3 regions of the Pseudomonas oryzihabitans genome follow, and region 2 is predicted to be linked to each of the others. Evidence: predicted binding sites of a transcription regulator. Region 2 holds the regulator's gene; each other region holds the start of a gene.
The links. The regulator sigma-54, encoded in region 2, starts transcription at its own class of promoters, with help from an activator protein. The targets are predictions, from matches to a motif close to ANTGGCATNNANNTTGCTNT.
Positions count from the first base shown of each region.

Region 1: the regulator sigma-54 is predicted to act here: its motif matches at 3,637-3,656, upstream of APT59_RS14055 (circularly permuted type 2 ATP-grasp protein).
Region 3: the regulator sigma-54 is predicted to act here: its motif matches at 1,497-1,516, upstream of flhA (flagellar biosynthesis protein FlhA).

Region 1 is NZ_CP013987.1:3,086,683-3,092,227, forward strand. Features, by position in the region: gene APT59_RS14045 (transglutaminase family protein) at 385-1,185, opposite strand; gene APT59_RS14050 (alpha-E domain-containing protein) at 1,182-2,135, opposite strand; gene APT59_RS14055 (circularly permuted type 2 ATP-grasp protein) at 2,198-3,607, opposite strand; gene APT59_RS14060 (ribonuclease E inhibitor RraB) at 3,865-4,206, opposite strand; gene speE (polyamine aminopropyltransferase) at 4,309-5,160, opposite strand; gene APT59_RS14070 (PLD nuclease N-terminal domain-containing protein) at 5,257-5,469, opposite strand.
Region 2 is NZ_CP013987.1:1,338,909-1,344,453, reverse strand. Features, by position in the region: gene APT59_RS06020 (KpsF/GutQ family sugar-phosphate isomerase) at 1-595, shown strand, start outside; gene lptC (LPS export ABC transporter periplasmic protein LptC) at 678-1,250, shown strand; gene lptA (lipopolysaccharide transport periplasmic protein LptA) at 1,237-1,779, shown strand; gene lptB (LPS export ABC transporter ATP-binding protein) at 1,776-2,504, shown strand; gene APT59_RS06000 (RNA polymerase factor sigma-54) at 2,607-4,106, shown strand; gene hpf (ribosome hibernation-promoting factor, HPF/YfiA family) at 4,196-4,504, shown strand; gene ptsN (PTS IIA-like nitrogen regulatory protein PtsN) at 4,523-4,987, shown strand; gene rapZ (RNase adapter RapZ) at 4,989-5,545, shown strand, end outside.
Region 3 is NZ_CP013987.1:3,227,440-3,232,984, reverse strand. Features, by position in the region: gene flhB (flagellar biosynthesis protein FlhB) at 1-832, shown strand, start outside; gene sodC (superoxide dismutase family protein) at 825-1,352, opposite strand; gene flhA (flagellar biosynthesis protein FlhA) at 1,604-3,703, shown strand; gene flhF (flagellar biosynthesis protein FlhF) at 3,714-5,042, shown strand; gene fleN (flagellar synthesis regulator FleN) at 5,135-5,545, shown strand, end outside.

The DNA.
Region 1 (5,545 bases), 1.7 Mb from region 2:
TTCTTTGGCTGATCTCCCAGGATCACCGTTCGCGGGTGCGTCCTTTCGCCCAGCCCTTGCATGAGGCTTGGACGCCGGGTTCATTGCATCCCCAAAGCGCCGGCTGCTGACCTGCATCCGAATGAATCGTGGCCGGACCATCGGTACCAGCGGCAGCCCTAACGGCACGTCGCTGCGGATGACGGTATCGAAGGAAGGCCGCGCGCCGCGCACGCCATCGCTAGCAGGCAATCGAGCATTGGCTTGCCTTACCTGTTCACACCGATCTGGCGAGCAGACCTATCGTGGACGACACCTGTGCCATTGCCGTAAGGCTGCTCTATGGCAGCGCAACAGACGAAGGTGGACCCTGGCCGCCTCCGCGTCTGTTGCAGGCACCTTTGATCATTGCTGTTGCTGCACCTGCTGCAGCGGCTCGACCAGCACCCTGGCTTCCATCTGCTCTACCCCACCACCCCGGCGCATGCCCCGTACCGGACAGGCATCGAGGTAGTCCAGGCCTATGGCCAGGCGCAGGTGGCGCTCAGGCCGGATCAGGCGATTGGTGACGTCATAGCTGTACCAGGCACCTTCATGCCAGGCTTCGGCCCAGGCATGGCTGGAGAGGTGTGCGCTGTCGTCGGTGCATAGATAGCCGGACACGTAGCGCGCCGGAATGCCCAGACTGCGGGCGCAGGCCAGGAAGGCATGGGCATGGTCCTGGCAGACGCCAGCGCCCTTGGCGAAAGCCTGGGCGGCGTTGCCGTCAACCTCGGTGGAACCGGGTAGATAGGTCATGCGCTCGTGTAGCCTCTCCATGAGCTGGATCAGCGTGGCGCGATCCCGGCGACCGTCGCAGATGTCACGGGCGAAGGCCGTCAGGGCCTCGTCGGCGTCCGTCAGGCGGGTCTGACGCAGGAAGGGAAAGGGTGAGGCCTGGCAGGGCTCGGATTCGAAGCCCTCGTCGATTTCCACCTGACCACTGGCGGTGATGGTGATGGCGTCATGCGGGGTGTCCAGGGTCAGGACATGCAGGATGTTGCCGAAGGGATCGCGCTGTGCCCGCGCCGGGCGCGGCAACGACAGTTCCCAGCCGAGGATTCGCTGACGCGCGTCATCCTGGGGCGTGAGCCGCAGGTACTGGATGCTGGCGCGAACCTGGTCGGCGTAGCGATACAGCGTTTCGTGATGGATCGCGAGCCTCATACGGCCTCCAGATAAGCGGTGTTGATGGCGCTGGCGAGCTGGCGGACATGGACGATGAAGCCGCCGATCCAGGCATGCAGCCCTTCGTCCAGCACCTCGTCGATGCTGGTATAGCGCAGCCGCGCCTCCAGGCCGGCGGCCAGGCGCTTGGCCTCGCGGCCGTTCTCGCCGGGCAGGCTGGCCAGCACCCGGTGCAGTTCGATCACGCAGGCCAGCAGCGAGCGTGGCAGGTCTTCCTGCAACAACAGCAACTCGGCACCGTTGCGCACATTGAGGGCATCGCGATAGAGCTCGGTGTAGGCCTCGAAGGCGCTCAGGGCGCGCAAGAGCGCACTCCACTGATAGAAGCCGCGGGCGGAGGCGTCGCTGATGGCTTCGGCCTCCTCCTCGCCCAGTACCTGGTAGCGGGCGTCGAGCATGCGCAGAGTGTTGTCGGCGCGCTCGACGAAGGTGCCCAGGCGGATGAAACGATAGGCGTCGTTTCTCATGATGGTGCCGACGGTGGCCCCACGGAACAGGTGGGATCTCTCCTTGACCCATTCGCAGAAGCGGCTGATGCCGAAACGGATCAGGCCGGTGACGGCGATCTCGCGCATCTCCAGCCACGTGGCGTTGACGTTCTCCCACATGTCGGCGGTGATGCGTCCACGCACCGCGTGGGCATTGCTGCGCGCGGCCTGCAGGCAGCAATAGATGCTGCCGGGATTGCGCTCGTCCAGGGCGAAGAAGTGCAGCAGGCGCTCGGGGTGCAGGGCCCCGTGCTTTTCCCGGTAGTCATCCAGGGTGCCGGTGATGAGCAGCGGCATGGCCAGTTCATCCAGGCCTCCGCCCTGCCCGCTCTGCGGCATCATCGACAGCGAATAGCTCACGTCCAGCATCCGCGCGAGATTCTCGGCGCGCTCAAGGTTGCGGGACATCCAGTACAGATCGGCAGCGGTACGACTCAACATGGTGGGGTCGCCTTTCAAAGGTCCTTGCGGGGCCGCCGTGGCGGCCACTGTTCTGTGGCGATCTAGTCCTGGACCACCCAGGTGTCCTTGGTGCCGCCGCCTTGGGAGGAATTCACCACCAGCGAGCCTTCCCGCAGCGCGACCCGGGTCAGGCCGCCGGGCACCAGACGCGTCTTGCGCCCGGACAGCACGAAGGGCCGCAGGTCGATGTGCCGCGGCGCGATGCCGCTTTCGACGAAGGTCGGACAGGTGGACAGCGACAGGGTCGGTTGGGCGATGTAGGCGCTGGGATTGGCCTTGAGCCGCGCGCGAAAGGCTTCGATCTCCATGCTGCTGGCGGTGGGGCCGACCAGCATGCCGTAGCCGCCGGAGCCATGGACTTCCTTGACGACCAGCTCGGGCAGATTGGCCAGCACATGGGACAGCTCGTCCGGCTTGCGGCACTGCCAGGTGGGCACGTTGTAGAGGATGGGTTCCTCACTGAGATAGAAGCGGATCATCTCCGGCACATAGGGATAGATCGACTTGTCGTCAGCGACCCCGGTGCCGATGGCATTGGCCAGGATGACGTTACCGGCGCGATAGGCGGCCAGCAGGCCCGGCACGCCGAGCATGGAGTCCGGATTGAAGGCCAGGGGATCGAGGAAGGCATCGTCGAGACGTCGGTAGATGACATCGACCTTTCGGAAGCCCGACGTGGTACGCATGAACACCTGTTCGTCGCGCACCAGCAAGTCGGCCCCCTCCACCAGTTCCACGCCCATCTCACGAGCCAGGAAGGCATGTTCGAAGTAGGCGCTGTTGAAACGGCCTGGTGTGAGGACCACCACCGTGGGGTTATTGACCGGGGTGGAGCTGCGCAAGGTATCGAGCAGGATGTTCGGATAGTGGTCGATGGGCGCGATGCGCTCCAGGGTGAACAGCTCGGGAAACAACCGCATCATCATCTTGCGGTTCTCGAGCATGTAGGACACCCCGCTCGGAGTGCGCAGGTTGTCTTCCAGCACGTAGTAGGCACCATCGCCGTCGCGGACCAGATCGACACCGGCGATATGGGCATAGATGCCGTTGGGCAAATCCAGCCCCTGCATGGCCAGCTGGTACTGGTCGTTGGCCAGCACCTGCTCGGCCGGAATGACCCCTGCCTTGATGATGCGCTGGTCATGATAGAGGTCATGGAGAAACATGTTCAGCGCCTGGACCCGCTGAATGCAGCCGCGCTCGATGATCTGCCACTCGCTGGCAGGAATCGCCCGCGGCAGGGCGTCGAAGGGAATCAGACGTTCCGTGCCCTGCTCGTCGCCATAAAGGGTGAAGGTGATACCCGCGCGATGGAACAGCAAGTCGGCTTCGCGGCGGCGCTGGGCCAGGAGTTCAGGGGGTGTTTCCTTCAGCCACTGGGCATAGCGACCATAGTGCGGTCGGCATTGCGCCTGGACGTCATACATCTCGTTATACAGTTGGCGGCTCATGCCGATCTCCTTGTCACCCACGGTGCAGCGTCGCAAGCCGCGTGCCACCGTAAGGGCCCTCAAGATCAGGCCCTCGCGTAGCTGCGAGGCGCGCGGTGCACCAAAGCCAGGCACGTAAGCGTGCGCATGCACCGCAACGTTTCCGTCATGAGCCTAAGACGGTGCGCCAAGCGGAAAGTGCGATGATTGAGGGGCGCGACGGTTACCGGAGATGAGACGGGCATCCCGTCCGGGATGCCGCCTCGCAACGCGTGGGATCAGGCAGGGCTGCGGTTGACTTCCTGGGTGACGCCCCAGCCATCAAGCTGCCCGCCGAGGGGTACCACCACGGCCTCGAGATCGCTTTCGAAATCATCGATGGTGGCGTGGGTGGCGAACATCACCTTGCTGACCTGCAGGTGCCAACCGCCCTCTTCGTGGGGCACCACCTGGGCGTTGAGGGACTCGCCGTGAAATTGGTCCGCAGCGATGCGGGCCTTGCCTTCATCGGCGAAGATGGCGAAGAAGTCGATGGGATGAAAGCGGGCGAAATCGAAGCCGCCCTCTTTCATCCGCTGCAGCAGGTTCAAGCTCACATCATCGGCAAACGACAAGGACATAGGACTTCCCTCCTCTGGTTCGGATGATCGTCTCGCTGGCCATCGCTACCGACGCCAGCGAGTCGCGGCTGAGAACTCGAACGGTGCCGCGACCGCCAGGGCTTACGCCTTGCCGATGGCCTCCAGCACGTATCGAGGTAGAGCAAAGGCAGCGGCATGCAGCTCCGGGGTGTAATAACGGGTCTGGATGCCTGTATCACTGTAGCGTTGCGCCAGGGTTTCGGCACTCTGCCGACGCAAGGTCGGGTCCTTGCTACCCCAGGCCAGGGTCATGACGCCCCCTATGTAGGTAGGCACCGCCGACAGATAAAAGTGCCAATCGGCGAACAGCCCGGACAGGCGGCTGGCGGTGGTCTTGACCTCGTCCAGCTGCAGGAACGGGGTACCGTTCTGCGCGACCATCACACCGTTGTCGTTCAGGCAGCGGTGGCAGGCCTCATAGAAATTCTCGGAAAAGAGCACCTCGGCCGGGCCGATGGGGTCGGTGGAATCGGAGATGATGACGTCGTAGCGCTCGGTGGTGTTGGCGACGAAATTCATGCCGTCGTCGATCACCAGATTCAGGCGCGGATCGTCGAAGGCGCCCGCCGAATGACCGGGGAAGTATTCCTTGCACATCTCCACCACCGAGCCGTCGATCTCGACCATGGTGATGTGCTCGACGCCCTGATGCTTGGCCACTTCACGCAGGATGCCGCCGTCACCACCGCCGATGATGAGCACCCGCCGCGGGGCCGGATGGGCAAGCAGGGGCACCTGGGTCAGCATCTCGTGATAGATGAATTCATCGGCCTCGGTGGTCTGGATGACGCCATCCAGGGCCATGACCTTGCCCAGCACCGCGTTCTCGAAGATCACCAGATGCTGATGCTCGGTCCGCACCTCGTGGAGCAGGCGTTCGACGGTGAACCGCTGACCGTAGCCGTCGTAGAGGGTTTCCAGGTAGTCGCTCATGTCGATCTCCGCAGGTAGCTGGCCGAGACAGACAATGCCCGACCAAAAGCCGGGCATTGTAAGAGCTGGATGTGACAGGCTCCAGCGTTGCGCTGACTAGCCTTTATGGGTAGGCGCGGTGGCCGATCGATTGCCGCGCGGACCGGCGGCGGCCCAGGCGATCAGGCCGATCACCGGCAGTACGATGATGAGCACCGTCCAAACGATCTTGGCGTTGCTGGTGCTATCACTGCGGATCACATTGACGATTGCCCAGATGTCGAGCAGGAAGACGATGAAGCCCAGTACACCGCCGATGGTGGAATTGATCATGTCGCGACTCCCGTTGCGAGGACAAAGGTCTCGTCAATTGGGACTGGCGATGAGGGCGTGGAGTTCGGCCGGC
Region 2 (5,545 bases):
TCCCACCTCGCCCCTGGCGAAGGCGGCGGACGTCAATCTGGACACCAGCGTCGCCACCGAGGCTTGCCCGCTAAACCTGGCGCCCACCTCCTCGACCACCGTCGCCCTGGTCCTGGGCGACGCCTTGGCCATCGCCCTGCTCGAAGCCCGTGGCTTCACCGCCGAGGACTTCGCCTTCTCTCATCCAGGCGGCGCCCTGGGCCGTCGCCTGCTGCTGAAGGTGGAAGACGTCATGCATGCCGGCGTCGATCTGCCGCAGGTCAGCGAGGACACCCTAGTGTCCGACGCCCTGCTGGAGATGTCGCGCAAGGGGCTGGGCATGACCAGTGTGCTGGGCGCCGATGGCCGCCTCGCCGGTATCTTCACCGATGGCGATCTGCGGCGCGCTCTGGATCGCGGTATCGATGTCCGGACCACACCTATCGCAACCGTGATGACCCGCGGCGGTCGAACCGCCAGGGCCCGGATGCTCGCGGCGGAGGCGCTGAAGATCATGGAAGAACACAAGGTCAACTCGCTGGTGGTGATCGATGACGAGCGGCGCCCGGTCGGTGCGCTCAACATGGGCGACCTGCTACGCGCCGGGGTGCTGTAGGCCGGGTTATACTGACCGACTAAATACGCCCACAACTCGTGTTCAACCCGCCGCCAACGTGCGACCCACCACAGGTACCCTCATGTTTCGCAGCTTGCGCCGACCCGTGCTGTTGGTCCTGATCGCCGCCGCGCTCATCGCGATCGGCTACTGGAACATCCTGCCGCAGCGCTTCGTCGATGCTCCAGCGTCATCGACCCCGCAAGACAGCGCCATCGACGGTTATGCCCTCAATACCCGGACGATTCAGTATCGCCTGGACGGCAAGATCCAGTACGAACTCAAGGCCGAGCGCAGCGAACATGTCAAGGCCACCGACGTCACCCTGGTGACCCGGCCCGACATGCTGGCCTTTCGTGGCACAGACTTTCCCTGGCACATTCGCAGTGCCCGCGCCGAGGTCGCCCCCGGTGGCAGTCAGGCGGAGCTGATCGATGACGTGCGTGTGGAACGTACCGACGCGAAAGGCCGCCCGGTGGTATTGACCACCACCCGCATGACCGTCTTTCCTGACAAACAATATGCGCAAACTGAGCAAGCCGTTAGAATCGAGGCCGCCAATGGGGTGACCACGGCCAATGGCATGAAAGCGTATCTAGAAGACGGCAGAATGCTCCTGCTGTCCAACGTAAGAGGCCAGCATGAGGTTCGTTAAAACCCTCCCCTTCCTGTTCACCCTCGGCGCCACCTTGGGCAGTGCCGCGGCTTGGGCCCTGCCGACCGATCGCACCCAGCCGATCCGCGTGCAGGCCGACAGCGCCGAGCTCGATGACAAGCAGGGCGTGGCCGTGTATCGCGGAGACGTGGTCATCACCCAGGGCAGTATGAAGATCACCGGCAATACCGTGACCTTGACCCAGGACAACCAGGGCAATATCAAGGTCGCCACCGCAGTGGGCAAACCGGCCTACTACGAGCAGAAACCCTCGGCGGACAAGGACATCGTCAAGGCCTATGGCCTGACCATCCAATACTTCGCCCAGGAAAACCGCATCATCCTGATCGACCAGGCCAAGGTGGTCCAACAGGGCAACACCTTCGAAGGCGAGAAGATCGTCTACGACACCCAGCGCCAGATCGTCAATGCGGGACGGGCCAACGGCAGCAAGGTCACCACGCCGCGGCCGCGGATCGACATGGTCATCCAGCCCAAGGATCAGCAGCAGTCGGGGCAGAAACAATGACGGTTACGCTCAAAGCCCAGCATCTGGCCAAGAGCTACAAGGGTCGTCAGGTCGTTCGTGATGTCAGCGTCAGCATCGACAGCGGCCAAATCGTTGGCCTGCTCGGCCCGAATGGCGCCGGCAAGACCACCTGCTTCTACATGATCGTCGGCCTGGTCAAGGCGGATCAGGGTCGCGTGCTGATCGACGACCAGGATGTCACCGCGCTGCCCATGCATGGCCGCGCCCGTGCCGGGATCGGCTATCTGCCCCAAGAAGCCTCGATCTTTCGCAAGCTGACCGTGGCCGACAACATCCTTGGCATTCTGGAAACCCGCAAGGACCTGGACAAGGCCGGACGACTGCGCGAGCTGGAAAGCCTGCTGCAGGAATTCCACATCACCCACATCCGCGACAACCGGGGCATGAGCCTGTCTGGCGGTGAAAGACGCCGTGTCGAGATCGCCCGCGCCCTCGCCACCGCGCCCAAGTTCATCCTGCTTGACGAACCCTTCGCGGGCGTGGACCCCATCTCGGTGGGCGATATCAAGCAGATCATCCGCCACCTCAAGGCCAAGGGCATCGGTGTGCTCATCACCGATCACAACGTGCGGGAAACCCTGACCATCTGCGAAACGGCCTATATCGTCAATGACGGCCAGCTCATCGCCGAAGGCACCGCCGAAGAAGTCCTTGCCAACGACCTGGTGAAGGAAGTCTATCTGGGCCACGAATTCCGCCTCTAGGCAAACCCGGGGAAACAAGGCATATAATTTGCTAACGCTCGCAGGGTTCGCGAGGTTCGGTGGCGCTGTTCGCGTCGGTAGACAAGGTGTATTTCCGCAGCCATGAAACCATCGCTAGTCCTCAAGATGGGCCAGCAGCTGACGATGACGCCGCAGCTGCAACAAGCCATACGTCTGCTCCAGCTCTCGACGCTCGATTTGCAGCAGGAAATCCAGGAAGCCCTGGAATCCAATCCGATGCTGGAACGCCAGGAAGACGGGGAAGACTTCGACCAGAGCGAAGCCTCGGGCGAAAGCGACGAGCACGCGAACTCCGGCAACATGGAAACCACCTTCAAGGAAACCTCGGTCGCCACCAACGAGCTGGCCGACGAATCCGAGTGGAGCGAGCGCATCCCCAGCGACAGCGAGCTGCCGGTCGACACGGCCTGGGAAGACATCTACCAGACCAGCGCCAGCAGCCTGCCCAGCAGTGACGACGACGAGTGGGACTTCACCACTCGCACCTCGGCGGGCGAGAGCCTGCAGACGCATCTGCTCTGGCAGCTCAACCTGGCACCCATGTCGGACCTCGATCGGCTGATCGCGCTGGCCATCATCGATGGCATCGATACCGACGGTTACCTGCAGGAAAGCCTCGAAGACATCCATGCCTCGCTCGACCCGGACCTGGAAGTCGATCTCGACGAAGTCGAGGTGGTGCTCCGACGGGTCCAGCAATTCGAGCCCGCCGGCGTCGCCGCTCGCAATCTGCGCGAATGCCTGCTGATCCAGCTGGCGCAACTGCCGGCCACCCTCCCCTTGCTCGGCGAGGCCAAGCGCCTGGTCGGTGACTACCTGGATCTGCTCGGCAGCCGCGACTACGCGCAGCTGATGCGGCGCATGAAGATCAAGGAAGACGAACTCAAGCCGATCATCGAGCTGATCCAGACGCTGCATCCGCGGCCTGGCTCCCAGATCGAGTCCGGCGAAGCCGAATACGTGGTACCGGACGTCATCGTGCGCAAGCACAACGAGCGCTGGCTGGTGGAGCTCAATCAGGAATCCATGCCGCGCCTACGGGTGAATCCCCAGTATGCGGGCTTCGTCAAACGCGCCGACAGCAGCGCCGACAATACATACATGCGCAATCAGCTGCAGGAAGCGCGCTGGTTCATCAAGAGCCTGCAGAGCCGCAACGAGACCCTGATGAAGGTGGCGACCCAGATCGTCGAGCACCAGCGGGGTTTTCTCGAATACGGCGAAGAGGCCATGAAGCCGTTGGTCCTGCACGACATCGCCGAGGCGGTGGGCATGCACGAGTCGACCATCTCCCGGGTGACCACCCAGAAGTTCATGCACACCCCGCGTGGCATCTACGAACTCAAGTATTTCTTCTCCAGTCACGTCAGCACCGCCGAAGGGGGCGAATGCTCCTCCACCGCGATCCGCGCGATCATCAAGAAATTGGTAGCGGCGGAAAACGCGAAAAAGCCGTTGAGTGACAGCAAGATCGCTGGTTTACTGGAATCGCAAGGTATACAAGTCGCTCGTCGCACGGTGGCTAAGTATCGGGAATCCCTGGGTATCGCTCCGTCCAGCGAACGCAAGCGTCTCCTCTGACGCGTCCTGATGTGACCGTGCCTCGATCGACCCGTGTCATGTCGGCGAGCAGCTTCGCCGATCGCAGCCCGGCAATAAGGAGAAGCGGTATGCAAGTCAACATCAGTGGCCATCAGCTTGAAGTGACAGAAGCCCTGCGTGACTACATCGGCGAGAAACTCGCCCGCCTCGAACGGCACTTCGACCGTATTACCAACGTCCAGGTCATTCTTGAAGTGGACAAGCTCAAGCAGAAAGCCGAAGCCACCCTGCACGTCGCTGGCGCCGCGGTGGTCGCCAACGCCGAGCATGACGACATGTATGCCGCCATTGATCTCCTGGCCGACAAGCTCGACCGCCAACTGATTAAACACAAGGAAAAATCGATCGAACGCCAGCAGGGCGTCGGCGTCCGCTGAGGTTTCGATCGCCGCTTTATGATCAGACTCGAAAATATTCTGACCCCCGGCCGCACCCAGACGGGTGCGCCGGGTGGCAGCAAAGCCGCCGTACTGGAACGTATCGCCGAACTGGCCGCGCAGGAATTGCCTGGCCATGATGCGGCGCACATCCATGAATGCCTGATGGCGCGCGAGCGCCTGGGCTCCACTGGCTTCGGCAATGGCATTGCCATTCCCCACTGTCGCCTGGCGGGCCTGCAACAGCCGCTGTGCGTCCTCTTCCACCTGCAGCAACCCGTGGACTTCGACTCCCTGGATGGCGCACCGGTAGACCTGGTGTTCGTGCTGCTGGTACCCGAAGCCGCTACCGAACAGCACCTGACCCTGCTGCGCCAGATCGCCGGCATCCTGGACCGCGCGGACATCCGCGAACGGCTACGCAAGGCCAAGGACAGCCAGGCGCTCTATCAGATCGTCGTCGAGGCCCAGAGCGGACACTGACATGCACCTCATCATCGTGAGCGGACGTTCCGGGTCGGGCAAGAGTACGGCGCTCAACGTGCTTGAGGACAATGGCTTCTACTGCATCGACAACCTGCCGGCCAGCCTTCTGCCCGAACTGGCCCAGCACGCCCTCACCGACATGGAACGACCTCAGCCCAAGGTCGCCCTGTCCATCGATGCACGCAATCTGCCCAGCCAGCTGCAGCGCTTTCCCGAATTGCTCGAACAGGTGCGCAGCCGCAACATCCGCTGCGACATCCTCTATCTGGACGCCGATGACCAGACCTTGCTCAAGCGCTTTTCCGAGACGCGCCGCCGGCATCCGCTGTCCAATCAGGAAAGATCGCTGGCCGAGGCCATCCACGATGAGCAGGTGCTGCTGTCGCCCATCGCCGATCTGTCCGATCTTAAGATCGACACCACTCACCTGAATCTCTATCAGCTGCGTGACATCCTCAAGTTGCGTCTGCTGAACGCGCCCGAGCCCGGCACCGCCTACCTGGTGGAATCCTTCGGCTTCAAGCGGGGCCTGCCGGTGGATGCGGACATGGTCTT
Region 3 (5,545 bases), 1.9 Mb from region 2:
CGGCCATATCGCCCTGGGCGGCTTCCTGTTTTCCGGCAAGGTGCTGGCGCCCAAGCCGAGTCGGATGAATCCGCTGTCCGGCATCACACGCATGTTCTCCAAGAACTCCCTGGTGGAGCTGCTCAAGGCGCTGGGCAAGTTCTTCATCATCCTCGGCGTGTCGGTGCTGGTGCTGATGAGCGAGCGCACGGCGTTGCTGCAGATCGCCAAGCTGCCGCTGGAGCAGGCGCTGCTGCACAGTATGCAGGTGGTGGGGCATGCCACGCTGCTGCTGGCGCTGGGATTGTTGATCATCGCAGCCGTGGACGTGCCCTTCCAGATCTTCAGCAATCGCAAGAAACTGATGATGACCAAGCAGGAGATCAAGGACGAATACAAGGACAGCGAGGGCAAGCCGGAGGTCAAGGGCAAGATTCGCCAGATGCAGCGGCAGATGGCGCAGCAGCGGATGATGGCCGAGGTGCCCAATGCCGATGTGGTCATCACCAACCCGACCCACTTCGCCGTGGCCCTCAAGTACGATGCGGCCAAGGGCGGGGCGCCGGTGCTGGTGGCCAAGGGCAGCGATTTCACTGCGCTGAAGATTCGCGAGATCGCCCAGGAACACCAGGTCTCGCTGCTGGAATCACCCGGCCTGGCGCGGGCGGTGTATTACTCAACCGATGTGGATCAGGAGATTCCGGCCGGGCTCTATGTGGCCGTGGCTCAGGTCCTGGCCTATGTCTATCAGCTCAGGCAATTCCGCGCCGGACGTGGCCGCAAGCCCAAGCTGTCAGACCTGCCCATCCCGCCGGATCTGCGGCGGGACGAGGAGGGGAAGGCGCCTACTTGATGACGCCGCAGGCGACGCGGGCGCCGCCACCGCCCAGGGGCTTGGGCTGATCGGAGTAGTTGTCGCCTCCGGCATGTACCATCAGGGCATGGCCCTTGATCTCTTCGAGACGCTTGATGCGTGGCGCCAGCACCGGCTGGGTGGCCTGGCCGTCGGCGGTCACATAGAGCGCCGGCAGTTCGCCCAGGTGACCATCGTCCGACCAGGGCGCGCTGTGCTTGCCGGTGTTGCGCGGATCAAGATGACCACCCGCGGCGCCGCCAGCGGTCAAGGTGCCATTCACCTCGGCCGGGCCGCAGTTGGGCTTGGTATGGACGTGGAAACCATGGATCCCCGGCTCCAGGCCCTTGAGGTCGGGGGTGAAGACCAGGCCATATTTCGAGCGGGTCACCTGCACGCTGCCGACGCTTTCACCCACACCGTCGGTCGTGACCTTGTTCACGGGAATCGTCAGGGATTCAGCCGCCTGGGCAGTGCCGGCCAGGCAGGTGGCCAACAGCGTCGCGGTCCAGATTTTCATCATGATGCTCCTCGGATAGGCGCGCTAGCGCAGGTCCCTAGACAGACTCGCGTCTTTCACCTGGGGTTCAGCCCGCCGCTCCACCGATCCGTAACCAGTCCTGTATCGCCTCCGGAAAACCTTGCGGATTCAAGCTGTTGGGCAGTTGGCCCGGAGCTTGCTCAGGCCTCTGCGAACAGTGCGCTGCGTCAACTTTCCGTGACGACGGCACCGGCAAGCGAGGAATGGGTGTGAAAGTCGATAAATCCCTGATGATGGGCAACATGCGCGGTCTGGCTCGCGGCAACCTGGGCGTGCCGCTGGCCGTCCTGGCGATGCTCGCCATGATGACCCTGCCGATGCCGCCGTTCCTGCTGGACGTGCTGTTCACCTTCAACATCGCCTTGTCGATCGTGGTCCTGCTGGTCAGCGTCTACGCCTTGCGGCCGCTGGACTTCGCCGTCTTCCCGACCATCCTGCTGGTGTCGACCCTGTTGCGCCTGGCGCTGAACGTGGCCTCGAGCCGCGTGGTATTGCTGCACGGCCAGGATGGCCACGACGCCGCGGGCAAGGTCATCCAGGCCTTCGGTGAGGTGGTGGTCGGCGGCAACTACGTGGTCGGTGCGGTGGTGTTCGCCATCCTCATGATCATCAACTTCGTGGTGGTGACCAAGGGTGCCGGCCGCATCTCCGAGGTGTCGGCGCGCTTCACCCTGGATGCCATGCCCGGCAAGCAGATGGCCATCGACGCCGACCTCAACGCCGGCATCATCGACCAGAACGAAGCCAAGAAGCGCCGGACCGAAGTGGGCCAGGAAGCCGATTTCTACGGCTCCATGGACGGTGCCAGCAAGTTCGTGCGCGGTGACGCCGTCGCCGGCCTGCTGATCCTCTTCATCAACCTCATCGGCGGCATGGCCATCGGCATGGCCCAGCACAGTCTGTCGTTCGGCGACGCTGCCCGCATCTACGCCCTGCTGACCATCGGTGACGGCCTGGTGGCCCAGGTCCCGTCGCTGCTGCTGTCGGTCGCCGCCGCCATCATGGTGACCCGCGTCTCTTCCGCCGAGGACATGGGTCAGCAAGTCAATCGTCAGATGTTTGCCTCGCCCAAAGCGCTGGCGGTATCGGCCTTCATCATCATCGCCATGGGCCTGGTGCCGGGCATGCCGCACCTGCCGTTCCTTGGTCTGGGCGGTGGTGCCGCCGCCGGTGCCTGGCTGATCTACAAGCGCCAGCGCCAGGCCAAGCAGACCGCCGAAGTCGAAGCCAAGAAGCAGCAGGACCTGGCCCCCGTGCAGCGCCCGGCCGAGGCCAAGGAGCTGGGTTGGGACGACGTGACCCCGGTGGACATGGTGGGTCTGGAAGTCGGCTACCGGCTGATCCCCATGGTCGATCGCAACCAGGGTGGCCAACTGCTGGCGCGGATCAAGGGCGTGCGCAAGAAGCTGTCCCAGGACCTCGGCTTTCTTATGCCCTCGGTCCATATTCGCGACAACCTGGACCTGCTGCCCAATGCCTATCGTCTGACGTTGATGGGCGTGAGCGTGGCCGAGGCCGAGATCTATCCCGACCGCGAACTGGCGATCAACCCCGGTCAGGTCTATGGCTCCCTCAATGGCGTCGCCGCCAAGGATCCGGCATTCGGTCTGGAAGCCGTCTGGATCGACGTCACCCAGCGTGACCAGGCCCAATCCCTGGGTTACACCGTGGTGGACGCCAGTACCGTGGTCGCCACCCACCTCAACCAGATCCTCTTCAAGCATGCCCACGAGCTGATTGGTCACGAAGAAGTCCAGCAATTGCTGCAGGTGCTGGCCAAGAGTTCGCCCAAGCTGGCCGAAGAACTGGTGCCCGGCATCGTCTCCCTGTCGACCCTGCTCAAGATCCTCCAGCAGCTGCTGCAGGAGCAGGTACCGGTCCGCGACATCCGCACCATCGCCGAAGCCATCGCCAACGTCGGTCCGCGGAGTCAAGATCCCGCCGCCATCGCCGGTGCCGTACGAGTCGCGTTGTCCCGCGCAATCGTCCAGAACATCGTAGGAATGGAGCCTGAGCTGCCTGTTATCACCCTTGAGCCAAGGTTGGAACAGATGTTGCTAAGTAGTATGCAGAAGGCCGGTCAGGGCGCCGAGGACGGTATGTTCCTTGAGCCTGGCATGGCTGAAAAACTGCAGCGTTCCCTTATCGAGGCAGCGCAGCGTCAGGAAATGATGGGTAAGCCAGTGGTGCTGCTGGTAGCTGGTGCGATCCGCGGGATGATGTCCCGCTTCGCCCGGATGGCAGCGCCGAACATGAGTGTACTGGCCTACCAGGAAATTCCGGACAACAAGCAGGTCACCATCGTCGCTACCGTTGGCCAGAATGGCTGAGGTCTAGATCATGCAAGTCAAACGTTTCTTCGCTGCCGATATGCGTCAAGCCATGAAGCTGGTACGCGACGAGCTGGGCCCGGATGCCGCCATCCTCAGCAACCGCCGGGTCGCCGGCGGGGTCGAGCTGACCGCGGCGCTGGACTACCAGGCTCCGGCACCGGCTGCGCCCAACGCGGAGCTGCAGGCGGAGTTGCGCAAGACACATGCGAAGATCGCCCAGGCCCATGCCGACCTCAGCATCCGCGCGCCGGGCGTGCCCTCGGCCGCGCCCAAGGACAAGCAGCTGCTCGGCGCCATCAGTGCCGCCGACAGTCGTCGCGAGCCGGTGATCGCCCCGCCGCGTGCCCCCCAACCGGCTGCTGCGGCAGCTGCCGCCAGCGCCGCATCGGAAGACCGCCGCGCCCTGGAAGCCATGCGCAGCGAACTCAGTGGCCTGCGTGAACTGCTGGAAGTCCAGCTGGGCTCCATGGCCTGGACGCAGGTGCAGTCCACCCGTCCGGAGCAGGCCGGCCTCTGGCGCCGTCTGCAACGCATGGGGCTGCCGGCCGACCTGGCCCGCCACCTGCTCGACAGCGTGGCCAAGATCCAGGACCCGCGCCATGCCTGGCGCATGCTGCTGGCCAACTTCGCCCAGCTGGCCAAGACCACTGACGCCAAGATTTTGGAGGAGGGCGGCATCGTCGCCTTCGTCGGCCCGGCCGGAATGGGCAAGACCACCACCCTGGCCAAGCTCGCCGCCAACTACGTGCTCAAGTACGGTCCCCAGAGTCTGGCGCTGGTCAGCATGGACAGCTTCCGCATCGGTGCCCAGGAGCAGATCAAGACCCTGGGCCGCATCCTCGACGTACCGGTGACCCTGGTCGATCCGGGCCAGTCCCTGGCGCAGGCCCTGGCGCCCCTGGCACGCAAGCGTCTGGTGCTGATCGATACCGCGGGCATGCCCGCCAACGATCCGGCGCTCAAGGCGCAGCTCGAAGCCCTGGCGAACCGCCAGCTGAAGATTCGCAATTACCTGGTGCTGGGTGTCACCAGCCAGAGCCAGGTGCTCAAGGCGGCCTATCACAGCTATCGGCGCTGCGGCCTGAGCGGCTGCGTGCTGACCAAGCTGGACGAGGCCGCCAGCCTCGGCGAAGCCCTGGGCCTGGCCATCAGCCAGCGCCTGCCGGTGGCCTACATCGCCGACGGTCCGCGCATCCCGGACGATCTGCATCCGGCTCGCAGCCACCAGCTGGTGAGCCGCGCTGTGAGCCTGCAGGCGTCCGAAGAGCCGAGCGAAGAAACCATGGCCGGCATGTTCGCCGGCCTGTATCAGAGCAATGCCCGCCGCGCCGGTTAGCGCCGACGAACGGTAGTGGTGCATCGCATGCCTGGGCACGCCAAATGCACTTGGTCTAAAGTGTGACGGATTTCAATCAAAGGTATCAGGCAATGGGTAGCATGCATCCCGTCCAAGTCATAGCGGTCACGGGCGGTAAAGGCGGTGTCGGCAAGACCAATGTGTCGGTCAACCTGGCCTTGGCCCTGGCCGATATCGGGCGGCGCGTCATGCTGCTCGACGCCGACCTGGGCCTTGCCAACATCGACGTTCTGCTCGGGCTGTCGCCCAAGCGCACCCTGGCCGACGTCATTTCCGGCGAGTGTGAGCTGCGCGACGTGCTGCTGCACGGGCCGGGCGGCATCCGCATCGTCCCGGCAGCCTCGGGCACCCAGGCGATGGTCAATCTGACGCCGGCCCAGCATGCCGGTCTGATCCAGGCCTTCAGCGACATCAGCGAGAACCTCGACGTGCTCATCGTCGATACCGCTGCCGGCATCGGCGACCAGGTGGTCAGCTTCGTC